3 regions of the Ensifer sp. 2TAB8 genome follow, and region 3 is predicted to be linked to each of the others. Evidence: predicted binding sites of a transcription regulator. Region 3 holds the regulator's gene; each other region holds the start of a gene.
What was found. The regulator PhoB, encoded in region 3, activates phosphate uptake and scavenging genes when phosphate is short. The targets are predictions, from matches to a motif close to TGTCATNNANCTGTCAT.
Positions count from the first base shown of each region.

Region 1: the regulator PhoB is predicted to act here: its motif matches at 1,608-1,624, upstream of AB4Z53_RS08905 (alkaline phosphatase D family protein).
Region 2: the regulator PhoB is predicted to act here: its motif matches at 3,344-3,360, upstream of phnF (phosphonate metabolism transcriptional regulator PhnF).

Region 1 covers NZ_JBFRGB010000003.1:179,009-183,922, reverse strand. Annotated here, with positions in the region: gene AB4Z53_RS08905 (alkaline phosphatase D family protein) at 1-1,542, opposite strand, end outside; gene AB4Z53_RS08900 (amidase) at 1,801-3,111, shown strand; gene AB4Z53_RS08895 (hypothetical protein) at 3,519-3,680, opposite strand; gene AB4Z53_RS08890 (hypothetical protein) at 3,924-4,427, shown strand; gene AB4Z53_RS08885 (PspA/IM30 family protein) at 4,589-4,914, shown strand, end outside.
Region 2 covers NZ_JBFRGB010000032.1:16,273-21,186, forward strand. Annotated here, with positions in the region: gene AB4Z53_RS31285 (glutathione S-transferase family protein) at 1-337, shown strand, start outside; gene AB4Z53_RS31290 (hypothetical protein) at 373-1,014, opposite strand; gene AB4Z53_RS31295 (selenium-binding family protein) at 1,033-2,427, opposite strand; gene phnF (phosphonate metabolism transcriptional regulator PhnF) at 2,589-3,320, opposite strand; gene phnG (phosphonate C-P lyase system protein PhnG) at 3,429-3,896, shown strand; gene phnH (phosphonate C-P lyase system protein PhnH) at 3,896-4,504, shown strand; gene AB4Z53_RS31315 (carbon-phosphorus lyase complex subunit PhnI) at 4,508-4,914, shown strand, end outside.
Region 3 covers NZ_JBFRGB010000001.1:625,825-630,738, reverse strand. Annotated here, with positions in the region: gene pstA (phosphate ABC transporter permease PstA) at 1-55, shown strand, start outside; gene pstB (phosphate ABC transporter ATP-binding protein PstB) at 69-884, shown strand; gene phoU (phosphate signaling complex protein PhoU) at 935-1,648, shown strand; gene phoB (phosphate regulon transcriptional regulator PhoB) at 1,899-2,582, shown strand; gene AB4Z53_RS03085 (GcrA family cell cycle regulator) at 2,652-3,173, opposite strand; gene AB4Z53_RS03080 (aspartate aminotransferase family protein) at 3,594-4,793, shown strand; gene argF (ornithine carbamoyltransferase) at 4,898-4,914, shown strand, end outside.

The sequences.
Region 1 (4,914 bases), on a different contig from region 3:
CGTCACGCGCCAGAGTTCCTGGTCCTGTCGGTCCATCAGACGCACGGTCATCTGCTGTGTCTGGCCGTTGATATCGACGATGCCGAAGAACTGCAGGCCGGCCGATGGCGGCAGGTTGCTGTCGATGCCGCCACCCGACGCCTTGATGAAACGAACCTCGGGCCCGAAGGTCATGTCGAGCGCCTTCGGCCCATAGGTACCGGAGTGAAGCGGCCCCGACACGAACTCCCAGAAAGGCGTGAAATCCTTGAAGGCGGCACGCGCGGGGTCGTAGCGGTGCGCGGCAGTATAATGCACGTCCGCCGTCAGCCAGACGAGATTGTCGATGGCATTGTCGCGGATGAAGCGTAGGAGATCGGCAAACTCCAGCTCACGACCGGCAGGCGCGCCATTGTCGCCGTTGGCGATCGCATCCGAGCCGCGCCTGTTGGCGTAATCGTCCCAGACGACGAGACCGATCGGCATGTCGCAGGCGATCACCTTCCAGACCGCGCGCGAGGCTGCAAGTTCGCGCTTCAGCCAATCCGCCTGCCGCCAGCCGAACAGCGCGCCGCCACCGTCCTCGCTTTGGTTGGCGCCGCGATAGGAGCGCAGATCGACGAAGAACACATCGAGCAGCGGGCCGTAGCCGACCTTGCGGAAGATGCGGCCGGGTTGTGTCGCCGGCGTGCGGATCGGCGTCATTTCATGGAAAGCCCGGGCGGCCCGCTCCGCGTAGACAGCAACGTCCTTTTCCGGGTATCGCGCGTCGTCGCGAAGATCGGTCGAGGCCGACCAGTTGTTCAGGACCTCATGATCGTCCCACTGGTAGAAGGTGGGGCAGACGGCATTCAGCTGCCGGACATGATCGTCGAGCAGATTGTATTTCCATTGCCCGCGATATTCTTCCAGTGTGCGCGCCACGTCGCGCTTCTCGTGGGTCACCACCCGGTTCTTCCAGACGCCCCCGTCGCGCAATGCGATTTCATCCGGGATCGGGTTGTCGGCATAGATTGTATCGCCGGAATGAATGAAGAAGTCCGGCTCGTGCAGCCGCATCGTCGAATAGGTCTTCATGCCGACATCGTCGATGCCCCAGCCCTGGCCGGCGGTGTCGCCGGACCAGACGAAACGGACCGAGCGCTTGCGCAAGGGGGCCGTGGGAAACCGGCCGACCACCGGCTCGGAGACGCGGTTGACATCGTAGAGATCGGTGGCGGTGAAGCGGTAGAAGATGTCCTGATCCGGCAGCAGCCCATCGAGCGAGCACTTGACCGCACAATCGGTTTGCGGCGTCGCCGTGAGATCGGCAAGACGAAAGGGATTGGAGAAGCTCTCCGTGGTCGAATACTCGACCGAAACCTTCGACGGCCGATCCACCCGCGTCCAGATCATCCCGGAAGAGGTATCGACATCGCCCGATTGTACGCCGTGAATGAATTCTGGCCGGCCGTAGCCGCGCGCATAGAAGGGGGTCGCAAGGCCCGATGAGGCCACGAAGCCCGCGGCACCGGCGGAAAAGAGGAAAGAACGCCTTGAAAGGGTCTTGAGAATATCGGCCAAACAGACCTCCGATTCGGCAGCGCGACCGCGCGAGCCGGACCTTTGGTCACCCCGATGTCAGCGACGTAACAGGGGCATGAAACTATTTGAACGGTTTGGCGACAGTTCGGTGAAGGTCGGCGCCGGCCGCGGCGACAATGGCACGATGGCAATCGCCACCAATGCTGCTATCAAGGTGACCGTCGTTGACCTCGGTGAACCTAGGCAACGACCCCGCCCCGGCCGCCGATGGCGGCCCCTATTCGACAGGTGATCATCGTGCCCCACGCCGCCAACGTCTCCGTCCGCGACCGCCTGGAACAGATCCTGAGCCGGCTCAACGATCGCCGGCACGAGGAAAAGGCTTTCGTCCGCCTCTATGAAGAGAGCGCGCACCGCGAGGCCGACGCAGCCGACCGTCGCCGGCAGGCGGGGGACAGCCTTGGGCCGCTCGACGGCAAGATCGTTTCGATCAAGGATCTGCTGGATGTCGCCGGCGAACCGACGCTTGCCGGCTCCATCATTCGCCGCGGCGCGCCGCCGGCCCAAGAAGACGCGCTCGTTGTCCAGCGGCTGCGTGCTGCCGGCGCCGTGATCATCGGCAAGACGCATATGACAGAGTTCGCCTTCACGGCGGTCGGCCTCAATCCGCACTACCCCGTGCCCGGCAACGCCGCCGACGAAAGCCTGATCCCCGGTGGCTCGTCCTCTGGCGCCGGTGTCTCGGCGGCCGAAGGCACCTGCGACATCGCCATCGGCTCCGACACCGGCGGCTCCATCCGCATCCCTGCGGCGCTGAACGGCATCGTCGGCTTTAAGCCGACGGCGAACCGCATCCCGCTCGATGGCGCCTTTCCGCTCTCGCCGGTTCTGGATTCGCTCGGACCGCTCGCCCGGACCGTTGCCGACTGCGTTGCAGCTGACGCCGTGATGGCCGGCGAGCAACCAAAACCGCCCGTCGGCCGTTCGATCGCAGGCCTACGGATCGGCATCCCCCGCGGCAGGTTGTTTGAAGACCTCTCCCCCGAAGTCGCCGATGCCTTCGCGGCAAGCCTCGACCGGTTGGAGAAAGCGGGGGCTGAGATCTTCGACTGTACCATCGACGACTTGATCGAAAAACTCGGCGAAGCGACACGCATCGGCTCGATTGCGGGCCTGGAGGCAAGCCGCGTCCACGCGGACTGGCTGGGCGACGAGACCGCCCCCGTCGACGACAGGGTCAAGGTCTCGCTTCGCCGCCGGATCTTGGTGGCCGACGCAGCGATCTCGGCCCTACTGCAAACCCGGCATGCGCTCACCCTCGCCATGGACGAGCGGCTTTCGCCCTATGACCTCATCGCACTGCCGACGACGCCGATTGCCGCCGTGTCGATTGCCAGCGTCGACAACGACGCCAAAGAATACGACCGCGTGGAAAGTCTGCTGCTGCGCAACTGCCAGGTCGCCAACCAGTTCGATCTGACCGCCATTACCCTGCCAATGCCGGGCCTCGTGCGTCCGGCTGGACTGATGCTGGTGGGGAGAAACGGAACCGATGCGACCGTCCTATCCGTCGCTCTTTCGGCCGAAGCGTTGCTGCAGGAAAACTGAGCAGCAGCCGGTGGTCATGCCACCGCCCGTCGGCCTGTAAGCAGGCCGGGGCGGCAGTCGTTACGGACAAGGGTGCCGGAGCGACGATCGGGCCGTCCAATCAGGATCCGCAAAGCCCTGTCCTCTGCCGCCGCGCGCCCGCCTACGGGCGCATAGCGTCAACGCTTCAGGGCGCGAAGGATCAGCCAGACGGGCACACCGATGACCAGCAAAATCACTGCCCAATGCCAGATCGAAATTGTCATCATGCGCCTCGCCCCTTGTGCTGGCGACGCGCATCCCGAACTCTCTCGGAAAGGTCGATGTCGCCGGTTAGAACCGGGCGAAGACAGGATGTTTCCTCGCCGATTCGCCACCGATGGTGGATCAGCCCGGAGGGGTAGCCCGCCGGGGAGACGCGCCCTGCTTCAATGCATCGTTTCGCCGGAGATCTCGTCGCTCAGGATGCGGAAGGCATCTTCAAGGGCAGCGACCAGCACGTCGGTCAGTTCGTCGCCGTCATTGTTCGCGAGATAGCAGGCAACCATCGAATCGGATGGATCGCGGTAATGCTCGATATCGTTTGACATATCATTGTCCTTTATTCGCCGTGTCACATCCCGGCCATTGAGGTGACGATAGGCGAAGGGACTTGCGTAAAGCTGGATGCATGATGTCCGGCAAAGGGCATTCTGCACGCAACGTCGCGTTACTCTCCCTGCGTTCCCTAACGACGTCGGCCGACAAAGGATAGAGGATAGCGACCTATTTCGCTCGCGCCGGGCGGCCGAGCACGCTAGAGCATGTCGCGAATGAACGGCGCGGGAATGAGCATGTCGAAGAAAACCAAGAGCGACGAAACCGCGGACGTGCAGCGCCTGAAGCTCGATTTCCCTGATATCCACGCGGATCTCATCGCCGGGCGCATCCCGTCGCTGCGCAAGGCGCTTATCGTGGCAGGGCTCAAGGACGAGCGCACGCGCCTCGACAAGCTCAAGAATTCCTGGACCAAGGCAAGCCCGGCCGAGCGTGAAACGTTCCTCAATTGGCTGAGCAGCAACGGCGCCGCTGACGGGCTTGCTCCGCGCGCTCAAATCGATCCACCGCTTGCAGCGCCCCCGGCGATTGCCAGCGGTCGCTACCTGCTTCCCGAAACGATCGCCGAAATCCGCACGATCATGAACCGCCGCCGGATGCGGGCGAACGACATCATGGCCGAGATGGGATTTGCCGGCGACGACCTGTCCCTCACCCGCGCCCTGTCGAAGGGCGCGAGCCTGCGGCTCTCGGTGATTGCCGCGCTGGAAACCTGGCTGCGCAACAACGCGGCGGAATAAAACCCACCAGTCAATCGTCCGCTGTCGACGCCCCATTTCTCCGCCGCTGCAACCCGCATTGCCGGCGCCGCGACCGTTGCGCGCGTTCAGCAGAAGAGAATTGCAACTTAAACCTGAGCAGATCCTTGAAAGCACGAAAGCGGTGCTTTATGTAATTGAGCATGGCTCAGAGCAACCACACGTCGATCTTGTGCTACGATCTCGCGCCAGACGAGGAGGCCAGACACGCGCTGGAGGAAACCTTCGTTGCCTACGCCAACATGCTGGCAATGCTCGAAGAACTCGCCGGTGAAAAGGCGGGCGCCAATCTCGTAACGCTGCACGAGCTTGCCTACGAAACAGTCCGGGAGCGAACCGGGCTTCCGGCGCGGATGGTCACGCTGGGGTTGCGCGACTTCGCGGCGAACCGGGGACAGCCGGCCAGCACCGAAAGGCTGCCGCTGGACGACAAGCTTTTTGCAATCAAGGGGCCGTCGGATCTGACCGT
Region 2 (4,914 bases), on a different contig from region 3:
GAACTTCCCGCTCTATCCGGGCGAAGTTGGTTGCAGCGACGCGGACGCCGAGACGAAGGAGAAGGCGCGCCGCGCAGCAGTCGAGGCGCTTGCCGAGCCGCTTGACGTCTTTCGCACGTTCTATATCGGCGACAAACCCTTCATCGGCGGGGCCAAGCCCTCCATCGCCGACATCCGGCTGGCGGCAACGCTCGAATTCCTGGCAGCGATCGACTACCCATTGCCGGGTTGGGCGAGGACCTATGTCACGAATATGGAGGAGACACTTGGCGACGCCTACACCGGGCCGGCCGCCGATGTGCGCGGCTACATCAGTTACGTGAAGGGGCTAAACTAGACGGGCCCATGCGGGCTCCATCTGCGGCCATTTCCTCATTGAACCAGGAGCACGATGCCGGTTGCGCCGAGCGCCACCGTCCACAGGCGATCGAAGTTGATCCATGTCGAGCGGAGCACCGCAAGGCCAAGCCACTCGAAGACGGCGATCGCCACCACCGCGACGACGGCCAGCATTGCTGCGCCATGAACCGCGACGGCGGCGAACGCGACCGGAAGCGAGCCTGAGATTGCAAGATCGCCAGGGCGATCCGCCACGCAAAGGTTGAGGACCGCCGGCACCAGCATCAGGCCCGCCCCATGGCTCGTCGCCATCAGGAACGACCAGAGGCCGAGACCGGCCATGCCGACCCGCATGCCGACCCTCGCCCGATGGCGGTGTCCGTAGAGCGCGCCATAGGCGGCAACACTGAGAATGAGCAGCGCCGCGACCAGCCTGAAATGGAGCGGCTCCAGCACTGCCCCGAACAGGACGACAACCGCCAGCGTCAGGCCGGCCGAGACGGTGTGCCCCACCGCGATCGGCGCAAGCGACAACCAGACGATCCGGCGGCTTTGGCGGTGAAACCCGAGCGCAACCGCAAACAGCCAGCCCATCGCCGGATTGATGCCGTGAAAGGCGCCGAGGGCAACAATCGAAAGCCACGGCCAGATCGTCGTCATTTGCCCGGACGGCATCGCACGGCCGCCCCTCCCTTAGGGATAGCAATAGGAATCGGAAGAGCAGTCTCCGCCTTCGAGGCGAACCTGGTGCGGGCGATGGCCTTTCGGCCAGTCGACGAAAAATTTCTCGTCGAATCCTATGCCGCCGCCGTCGGCGACATCGAGTTTGACCATCCAGCCGTCGATGCCATCGGGATAGAACTGCGGATCGATGGCGCCGTAGAGCGAATTTGTGAAATAGACCCGCTTGCCGTCCCGGCTGATCTCGACCATTTGCGGCCCGCCGTTCAGGGCGCCATTCGTCGCCTTCGGGTGGCTCGCGCGCGAAACGATGCCGCCGATCCGCACCCGGCCCGTTTCCTTCGGGGCGAAGGGGTCGGAAACGTCGTACTGGATCATGTCGCCGGTGCCCCAGCAGGACACGTAGAGGAAGCGGTCGTCCATCGAGAGATCGATGTCGGTGACGAGCGGCGCGACGGCGCTGAAGCCTTTGAGGACGGGTGGCAGCAGATCCGGATCGGCAGGCTCCGCCGGGATCTCGATCACCTTCTTGACCGCCCAGCGTTCGCCTTCGCGATACCAGGTCCAGATCGATGCCGAGAGGTCCTTCAGGCTGATGACACAGCCGACGAAACCATAGGCCTTGGTTGGGTCGTGCGCCGGGCGCAGTTCGAAAACAAGCTGGTGTTCCTCGCCGAAATCGATCTCCTGCAGGTGCTTGCGCTTGTGCAGGTCCCAGAAATGCAGGCGGCGGCCATATTTCGAGCCGAGCAGCACCTCCGGAACCAGCCCGTTCTCAAAGGTATCCGGCGTACCCCATTCGCTGGTGATCATGGTGTCGTGGCCGAGATGCCACCAGAAATCATAGGCGAGCTTCTGCGGCCCTCGATCCATTTCCCATTGCCCGAGTACGTCGAAGCTCTGATGGTCGAGCAGGAAGATGCCGCCAGGCGCCTTGCCGTCGCGGTCGGCGAGTGCGTTGACGTAGATGCCTTCAGGTCCGCAATGGGTGGTGTGCAGCCGCGAATAATTTGCCTTCTCGGCAATTTCCGTGGGCTCGATCACCCGGACGATCTTCGGATTGCGCGGGTCCGGCTTGGTGTCGATGATGTGCAGACGAGAGGACCTCAGGCCCGGCACCACCAGATAGCGCCGCTCGACATGTGGATGCGGCGCGTTGGGGCAGAGGCACGAGGAACAGGCGTTCCAGCCGAAATGATGCAACTCGTCGCCGACATTCGGCATCTCGACCTGGCCGACGATTTGCGAATAGTTCGGAGAGGTCGGATCGACATCGACAACCGCGATGGCATCCGGCCGCCTTCGTTCGGGATCAAACGCCGCCACATAGGCGACGGTTTCCTTTGGGGCCTTGGCCGCCATGCGCGGTGATGGATAGAAGGAGGGATCGGGTCGCCACGTCGCCATTACCATTCTCCCTTTAGAGAATTCCCAATGCGCGGTTCCTGATGCAGGCCTGTGATGCGGCAAAAACGCGTCGGAAATGCGGCCTGTCCGCCTTATTTCGTCGATCGCGCGCTTGTGACTGGATGTGGCCTTGTCGCCGTGAGGCGGTTGGCGGCGCGCTCCTATGTTTCGATCCGCAGCTTCATCCGGTCAGCGGCAAAGCGGGTGCGGGAATACTCGATCGGTTTGCCGTCGAGATCGGCATTGAGCGATTGCGCCTCGAGCACGATTGCGCCAGGGGAGAGCTTCAGCATCGAAAGCTCCTCGGCGTCGGCATGGCGGGCGACGATTTCGGTCGAGGCGCGCACATAGTCGTCAAGCCCATGGGCGGCAAAGGCCTTGGTGACGGAATGCAACCGTTCGAACTCCTCGGCCATGCGCGGAAAGCGGTGCGCCGGATAGTAGCTCGACGACACTGACAGCGGTCGGCCATCGCCGCTGCTGACGGTCCTGAGTTCGATCACCGGATCACCGGGTCTGATGGCAAGCGCGCTCGCCACTTCGCCTGTTGCCGACAATTCGGCGTGGCCGAGCAGCCGCGAGCCGATTTCCTTCACCTGGTGGCCGAGACCCTGTGAGAATCGCGTGCGCTTCGAGATCGGATAACTCACCCTTTCCTTGCGCTCGATCATCGTGCCGCGCCCCTGGACGGCACGCACCAGCCCCTCTTCGGCAAGCGCCGCCAGCGCGCTTCTGACCGTGTGCCGGTTGACGCCGAACTCACCGGCAAGCACCGTTTCCGGCGGCACCATGCCGGTCGCGTCATAGTCGCCATTGCTGATTGCCAAGCGGATCCGGTCGGCGATCTGTCGCCACAGGGCGACGCCGGTCTGGCGCTCCACCACTTTTCGCATTGCCGGGTCTTTTCGCATTGGCATGTCACAAGCCTGTCATTTGCGGACGTTATGGAAAAGTATAAGATGTACAGTTGTCTAGATCAATAGACATTTGAGGTGAAAATGATGGATGCGAAGCTGAAACAGGAAAGCCCGCCGGATCCGGCGCGCAAGAAGGCCATGGGGCTCTTCGCCCGCGCAACCCTCGACGAGCTCACCGCCGCTTGGGAAGCGCTGGCCGACAAGCCGGAGGTTCATCCGGTTCGCGGTCCGGAAACCGGTCTCGTCATGGTCCGTGGCCGCATCGGCGGTGGCGGCGATCCCTTCAATTTCGGCGAGACGACAGTCTCGCGCGCCACCATCCGCCTTTCGACCGGCGAAATCGGCCACGGCCAGATGCTCGGCACCGATCGGCAGCGCGCACGGCTCGCGGCGATCTTCGATGCACTGTCCCAGCGTGACGGCGACAAGGCCAGCGTCGAGGCTCTGCTTGGCCGCGTTGCCGAACGGCTCGCGCAGGAAGAACGCCGCAAGGCGGAAGAGACTGCTGCAACCCGCGTCGACTTTTTCACCATGGTCCGGGGAGACGACTGATGGCCAGCCAATCGCAGATTTACGCCGGCGCCTTTGCCGATCCGGTCTTTGCTGCCCAATCCGTCTTTCGCGACCTGATGGACGGTTTCGCCCGTCCGGGCAGGGCCAAGCGCCTCGCTTCGACGAGCACGCCTCCTGCTCCGCTCGGCGCGGCCGCTGGCGCGGTTGCCCTCACGCTCTGCGACCATGATACGCCCGTCTGGCTGACGCCGGCGCTCGGCAAGTCGGCGGTTCCGCAGTGGATCGCGTTCCATACGGGCGCCGCGGTCACCACCAGCAAGACCGAAGCCCGCTTCGCCTTCATCGAAAAGGCCGCCGCCTTCCCGGGCTTCGACCAGTTCTCGCTCGGCACGCAGGAATATCCGGATCGTTCGACGACGCTCGTCATCGAGGTCGAAGCGCTGACCGGCGGCCAGGCATTCGTCGCCAAGGGTCCCGGCATCAAGGACGAGACGGAGGTTGCCGTGAAGGGCCTGCCGGAAGTCTTTCTCGAATTCTGGACCGCCAATCGCGCGATCTTTCCGCGTGGCGTCGATCTCGTGCTGACCGCCGGCGACAAACTCGTCTGCCTGCCACGCACAACCCGTCTTTCGCTCAAGGAGGCGTGAACCATGTATGTAGCCGTCAAAGGCGGGGAAGCCGCCATTGCCAATGCGCACCGCCTTCTCGCCGACCGCCGCCGCGGCGACCGCAACCTTCCCTCGATCACCATCGACCAGGTGGTCGAGCAGCTCGGCCTTGCCGTCGACCGGGTGATGGCGGAAGCCTCGCTCTATGATCGCGCGCTCGCAGCGCTTGCCGTTCGCCAGGCCCGCGGCGACATGATCGAAGCGATCTTCATCCTGCGTGCCTATCGCACGACACTGCCGCGCTTCGGCTATTCCGAGCCGGTCGACACCGCCAACATGAAGGTCGAGCGCCGCGTTTCGGCAACGTACAAGGATCTGCCCGGCGGCCAATTGCTCGGCCCTACCTTCGACTACACCCACCGCCTGCTCGATCCCTCCCTGATCTCCGA
Region 3 (4,914 bases):
CGTCATGAACCTTGGCGCCATTCTGTTGCGACGTCGCTTTGAGCGCCGTTGGTAGTGAGGTAATTACTATGAACATCATGTCAGAAGCAGCCGTCGAGAAGGCCTTGGATCAGAAAATGAACACTGTGCCCTACAAGATGATCGGCAAGGATGTGTCGGTCTATTACGGCGAGAAGCGCGCGCTTTTCGACGTCAACCTCAACATCCGGGAAAACACGGTGACGGCGCTGATCGGCCCGTCCGGTTGCGGCAAGTCGACCTTCCTGCGCACGCTGAACCGCATGAACGACACCATCGAGAACTGCCGCGTCACCGGCAGGATCACGCTCGATGAGGACGACATCTACGATCCGACCATCGACGTCGTTGAACTGCGCGCTCGCGTCGGCATGGTCTTCCAAAAGCCGAACCCGTTCCCGAAGTCGATCTACGACAACGTGGCCTACGGTCCGCGTATCCATGGACTTGCCCGCACCAAGGCGGATTTCGACGAGATCGTCGAGACTAGCCTGCAGAAGGCCGGTCTGTGGAACGAGGTCAAGGACCGCCTGCAGGAGCCCGGCACCGGGCTTTCCGGTGGTCAGCAGCAGCGCCTCTGCATCGCCCGTGCCGTCGCCGTCAGCCCCGAAGTCATCCTGATGGACGAGCCCTGCTCGGCGCTTGACCCGATCGCGACCGCCAAGGTCGAAGAACTCATTCACGAACTGCGCACGAACTTCACGATCGTCATCGTGACCCACTCGATGCAGCAGGCCGCCCGCGTTTCGCAGCGCACCGCCATGTTCCACCTCGGCAATCTCGTCGAGGAGAACGACACCGACAAGATGTTCACCAATCCGGATGACCAGCGCACCCAGGATTACATCATGGGCCGCTTCGGCTGAGGCCGCATAAGGCTGCAACAGTAACTGGAAAGCGCCTGTAAGGATCGACGATCATGTCCATGCATATCATGTCCGCCTATGACGAAGAACTGAAGTACCTGACGCGCCGCATCTCGGAGATGGGCGGTCTCGCAGAGCAGATGGTCGCCGAATCCGTTCGCGCCCTGGTCAATTCCGACCTGGCTCTCGCGCAGAAGGTGATCTCGGACGACACCGTCCTCGACGATGCCGAGCGCCAGATCGGCGAGAAGGCGATCGTCACGATCGCCAAGCGCCAGCCGGTCGCCGCCGACCTTCGCGAGATCATGGGGTCGATCCGCATCGCCTCCGATCTGGAGCGTGTCGGCGACCTCGGCAAGAACACCGCCAAGCGCGTGATCGCGGTTGCCGGTTCCGGCATCCCGCGCAAGCTCGCCCGCGGTCTCGAGCACCTCGCCGAGCTCGCGCTGGTGCAGCTCAAGGAAGTGCTCGACGTGTATGCCTCGCGCTCGCCGGAAAAGGCCAACAGCATCCGTGAGCGCGACGAGGAGATCGATGCGATCTACACCTCGCTGTTCCGCGAATTGCTGACCTACATGATGGAAGATCCGCGCAACATCACGCCCTGCACACATCTTCTGTTCTGCGCCAAGAACATCGAGCGTATCGGTGACCACGCGACCAACATCGCCGAGACGATCTACTACATGGCTACGGGTGCCCAGYCGGAAGGCGAGCGTCCGAAGGATGACAACACGTCGACGTTGGGCTCGGTCAACGACTAGGTTAGAGCGGGACGAGGGGAGTTACATATACTCTTCCCCATCCCTTCTAGCGCCGAACGCGCGTTCGCAATGCATGCCCCATGAATATCATCCGGTCGCGGCTTCGGTCGCGGCCCCGAATTCCTGTATCTGAAGCACGCGGCTTTCGCACCGCCTTTGAAAACGGCGGTTGTGCTCCAGATTTAGAGTGTCTGAGCGCCGGTCGGTCCACTGGACCCGCACGGCGCTCACGGTAAGGAGTGGTTACCTGATGTTGCCAAAAATCGCCGTGGTCGAGGACGAAGAGGCGCTGAGCGTCCTGCTGCGTTACAATCTGGAAGCGGAAGGCTTCGACGTCGATACGATCCTCAGGGGTGACGAGGCAGAGATCCGGCTTCAGGAACGTCTGCCCGATCTCCTCATCCTCGACTGGATGCTGCCTGGCGTCTCCGGCATCGAGCTGTGCCGTCGGCTGCGCCAACGCCCGGAAACGGAGCGACTGCCGATCATCATGCTGACGGCGCGCGGCGAAGAGAGCGAGCGCGTTCGTGGTCTAGCGACCGGGGCAGACGACTATGTGGTCAAGCCGTTCTCGACGCCGGAGCTGATGGCTCGCGTCAAGGCGATGCTGCGCCGGGCGAAGCCTGAAGTGCTCTCGACGTTGCTGCGCTGCGGCGATATCGAGCTCGACCGGGAAACCCATCGCGTTCATCGCCGTAGCCGCGAAGTTCGCCTGGGGCCGACGGAGTTCCGCCTGCTGGAGTTCCTGATGTCCTCTCCGGGCCGCGTCTTCTCGCGCTCGCAGCTCCTGGACGGCGTCTGGGGCCATGACATCTATGTCGATGAGCGTACCGTCGACGTCCATGTCGGCCGCCTGCGCAAGGCGTTGAACTTCTCGACCATGCCCGACGTCATTCGCACGGTCCGCGGCGCCGGATACTCGCTCGAAAGCTGAGAATGGCAAATTGAAGCCAATAAAAAAGGGGCCGATCGGCCCCTTTTCCTTTTGTTCCCGTGCGGCGCCTTAGCGCATCCGTCGACGCTCGGCCGAGGGCTGGTAAGCAAGCCGTGCATGGAAGCTGCAATAGGGCGAGGACTCCGGCGAGTCATTGCCGCAGAAGTGAAACTCTTCCTTCAGCGGGTCGCCGATCGGCCACTTGCAGGTGCGCTCGGTGAGCTGGGTCAGCTCGAGGCGGCGCGACATCGGCACGACCACGTCGGTGCTGATGCTGAAATCCTGCTCGGCCACGAGATCGACTTCGATCTCTTCCTTGAGAACCGTGGCGCCGGACGGACGGGCAACGGTGCGGGTCGCAACGCGCGCGGCGTAGTTCGGTGCGCGCGGGGCCGAGGTCGGCCGCTTCGGACGGGCCGCAGCGGTGGTGCTGCCGCCAGCCTTGGCGCGTCCCGGGAGGCTCAGGCGATGAACCTTGCCGATGACAGCGTTACGGCTGACACCGCCGAGCTGTGCCGCGATCTGGCTAGCGCTCAGGCCCTCGGACCAAAGCTTCTTCAGTTTCTCCACCCGCTCGTCAGTCCAGTTCATCTCTGCACTCTCCGTTCTCAGCGTTGGGGATGGCAGAATCCCTCACCGCACCCCGGCTGAACCCCGAGGTTGCAAACGCGATAACTCTTTTGGTGACTAGGTCCGCCGCATGCGTCTAGTAATTGAATGTTAACGTACTGACCGTCGGACTCCGTGGCAAGAGTCCGGGGAATCGAGCCGAATCGAATTCGTAGTTTTCCCCAACTTGCTCGATCAGCGTTGCATTTTTGCAAGCCCTTCCGACTGATTTTTTCGCCGCAGGGAAACGGGCCTTGTCATCGCGCTGCAAGGCTTGGTTTTGTTGACATTGCAGTGCGAAATGGGAATAGTGCCTGCGCCGCCGCAAGGCGGCATTTTTGATTTTTATCGGGTCGCACGAAGCCGCGGGATCGATGTCGACTGGAGTAAGGAGAGCCTCGCATGACTGCAACCACGCCGCTTTATGACACCTACATGCGCGCGCCGTTGCGTTTCGAGCGAGGAGAGGGCGTCTGGCTGATTGCCGAAGATGGCTCGCGCTACCTCGACTTCGCTGCCGGCGTTGCCGTGAACTCGCTTGGTCATGCGCATCCGCACCTCGTCGAGGCACTGAAGGCGCAGGCCGAGAAGGTCTGGCACCTTTCCAACCTGTACGAGGTTCCTGGCCAGGAAAGCCTTGGGCGTCGCCTGGCGGCCGTCACCTTTGCCGATCGGGTCTTCTTCACCAATTCCGGTGCGGAAGCGCTGGAATGCGCGATCAAGACGGCGCGGCGCTATCACTTCGCCAAGGGGCAGCCCGAGAAGTTTCACGTCATCACCTTCGAGGGTGCCTTCCACGGCCGCACGATCGCGACGATCGCCGCCGGCGGCCAACAGAAATACATCGAAGGTTTCGGGCCGAAGGCGCCGGGGTTCTACCAGGTTCCGTTTGGTGACATCGCAGCCGTCAAGAATGCGATCACCGAGGAGACCGCTGCGATCCTGATCGAACCGATCCAGGGCGAGGGCGGCATCCGTCCGGCGACCAAGGAGTTCATGCAGGAATTGCGCGCGCTCTGCGACGAGTTCGGCCTGCTCCTGATCCTTGACGAGGTTCAGACCGGCGTCGGCCGTACCGGCAAGCTGTTCGCCCATGAATGGTGGGGTATCCGCCCGGATATCATGGCCGTGGCCAAGGGCATCGGCGGCGGTTTCCCGCTCGGCGCTTGCCTTGCGACGGAAGAAGCGGCTGCCGGCATGGTGGCTGGCACGCATGGCTCCACCTATGGCGGCAACCCGTTGGCCATGGCCGTCGGCAACGCCGTGCTCGACGTCATCCTCGCGGACGGTTTCCTCGGCCATGTGCGGGATGTCGCGCTCGTGTTCCGCCAGGGCCTTGCCTCGCTGAAGGACCGCTTCCCGGATGTCATTGAGGACATCCGCGGCGATGGCCTGATGCTGGGCATCAAGGTGAAGGGTCCCTCGGCCGATCTCCTGAAGGAAATCCGCGCCGAGAAGCTCCTGGCCGTACCGGCCGGCGACAACGTATTGCGCCTGCTGCCGCCGCTGACGGTGACGGCGGAGGAAGCGCGCGAGGGTCTCGCACGCATCGAGCGCGCTGCCGAGGCAGTGCGCAAGGCCGGCGGCAACGCTGCCGCTTAACGGATAGGACCGACGCCGACACAGGGTGTTAGAATGATCTTCGTGCGTTCACGCGGAATGCGTGGCGCACCAGGGATCGATTTTTCAGACAGGAACCGAGTACGATGGCAGGCACCAGACA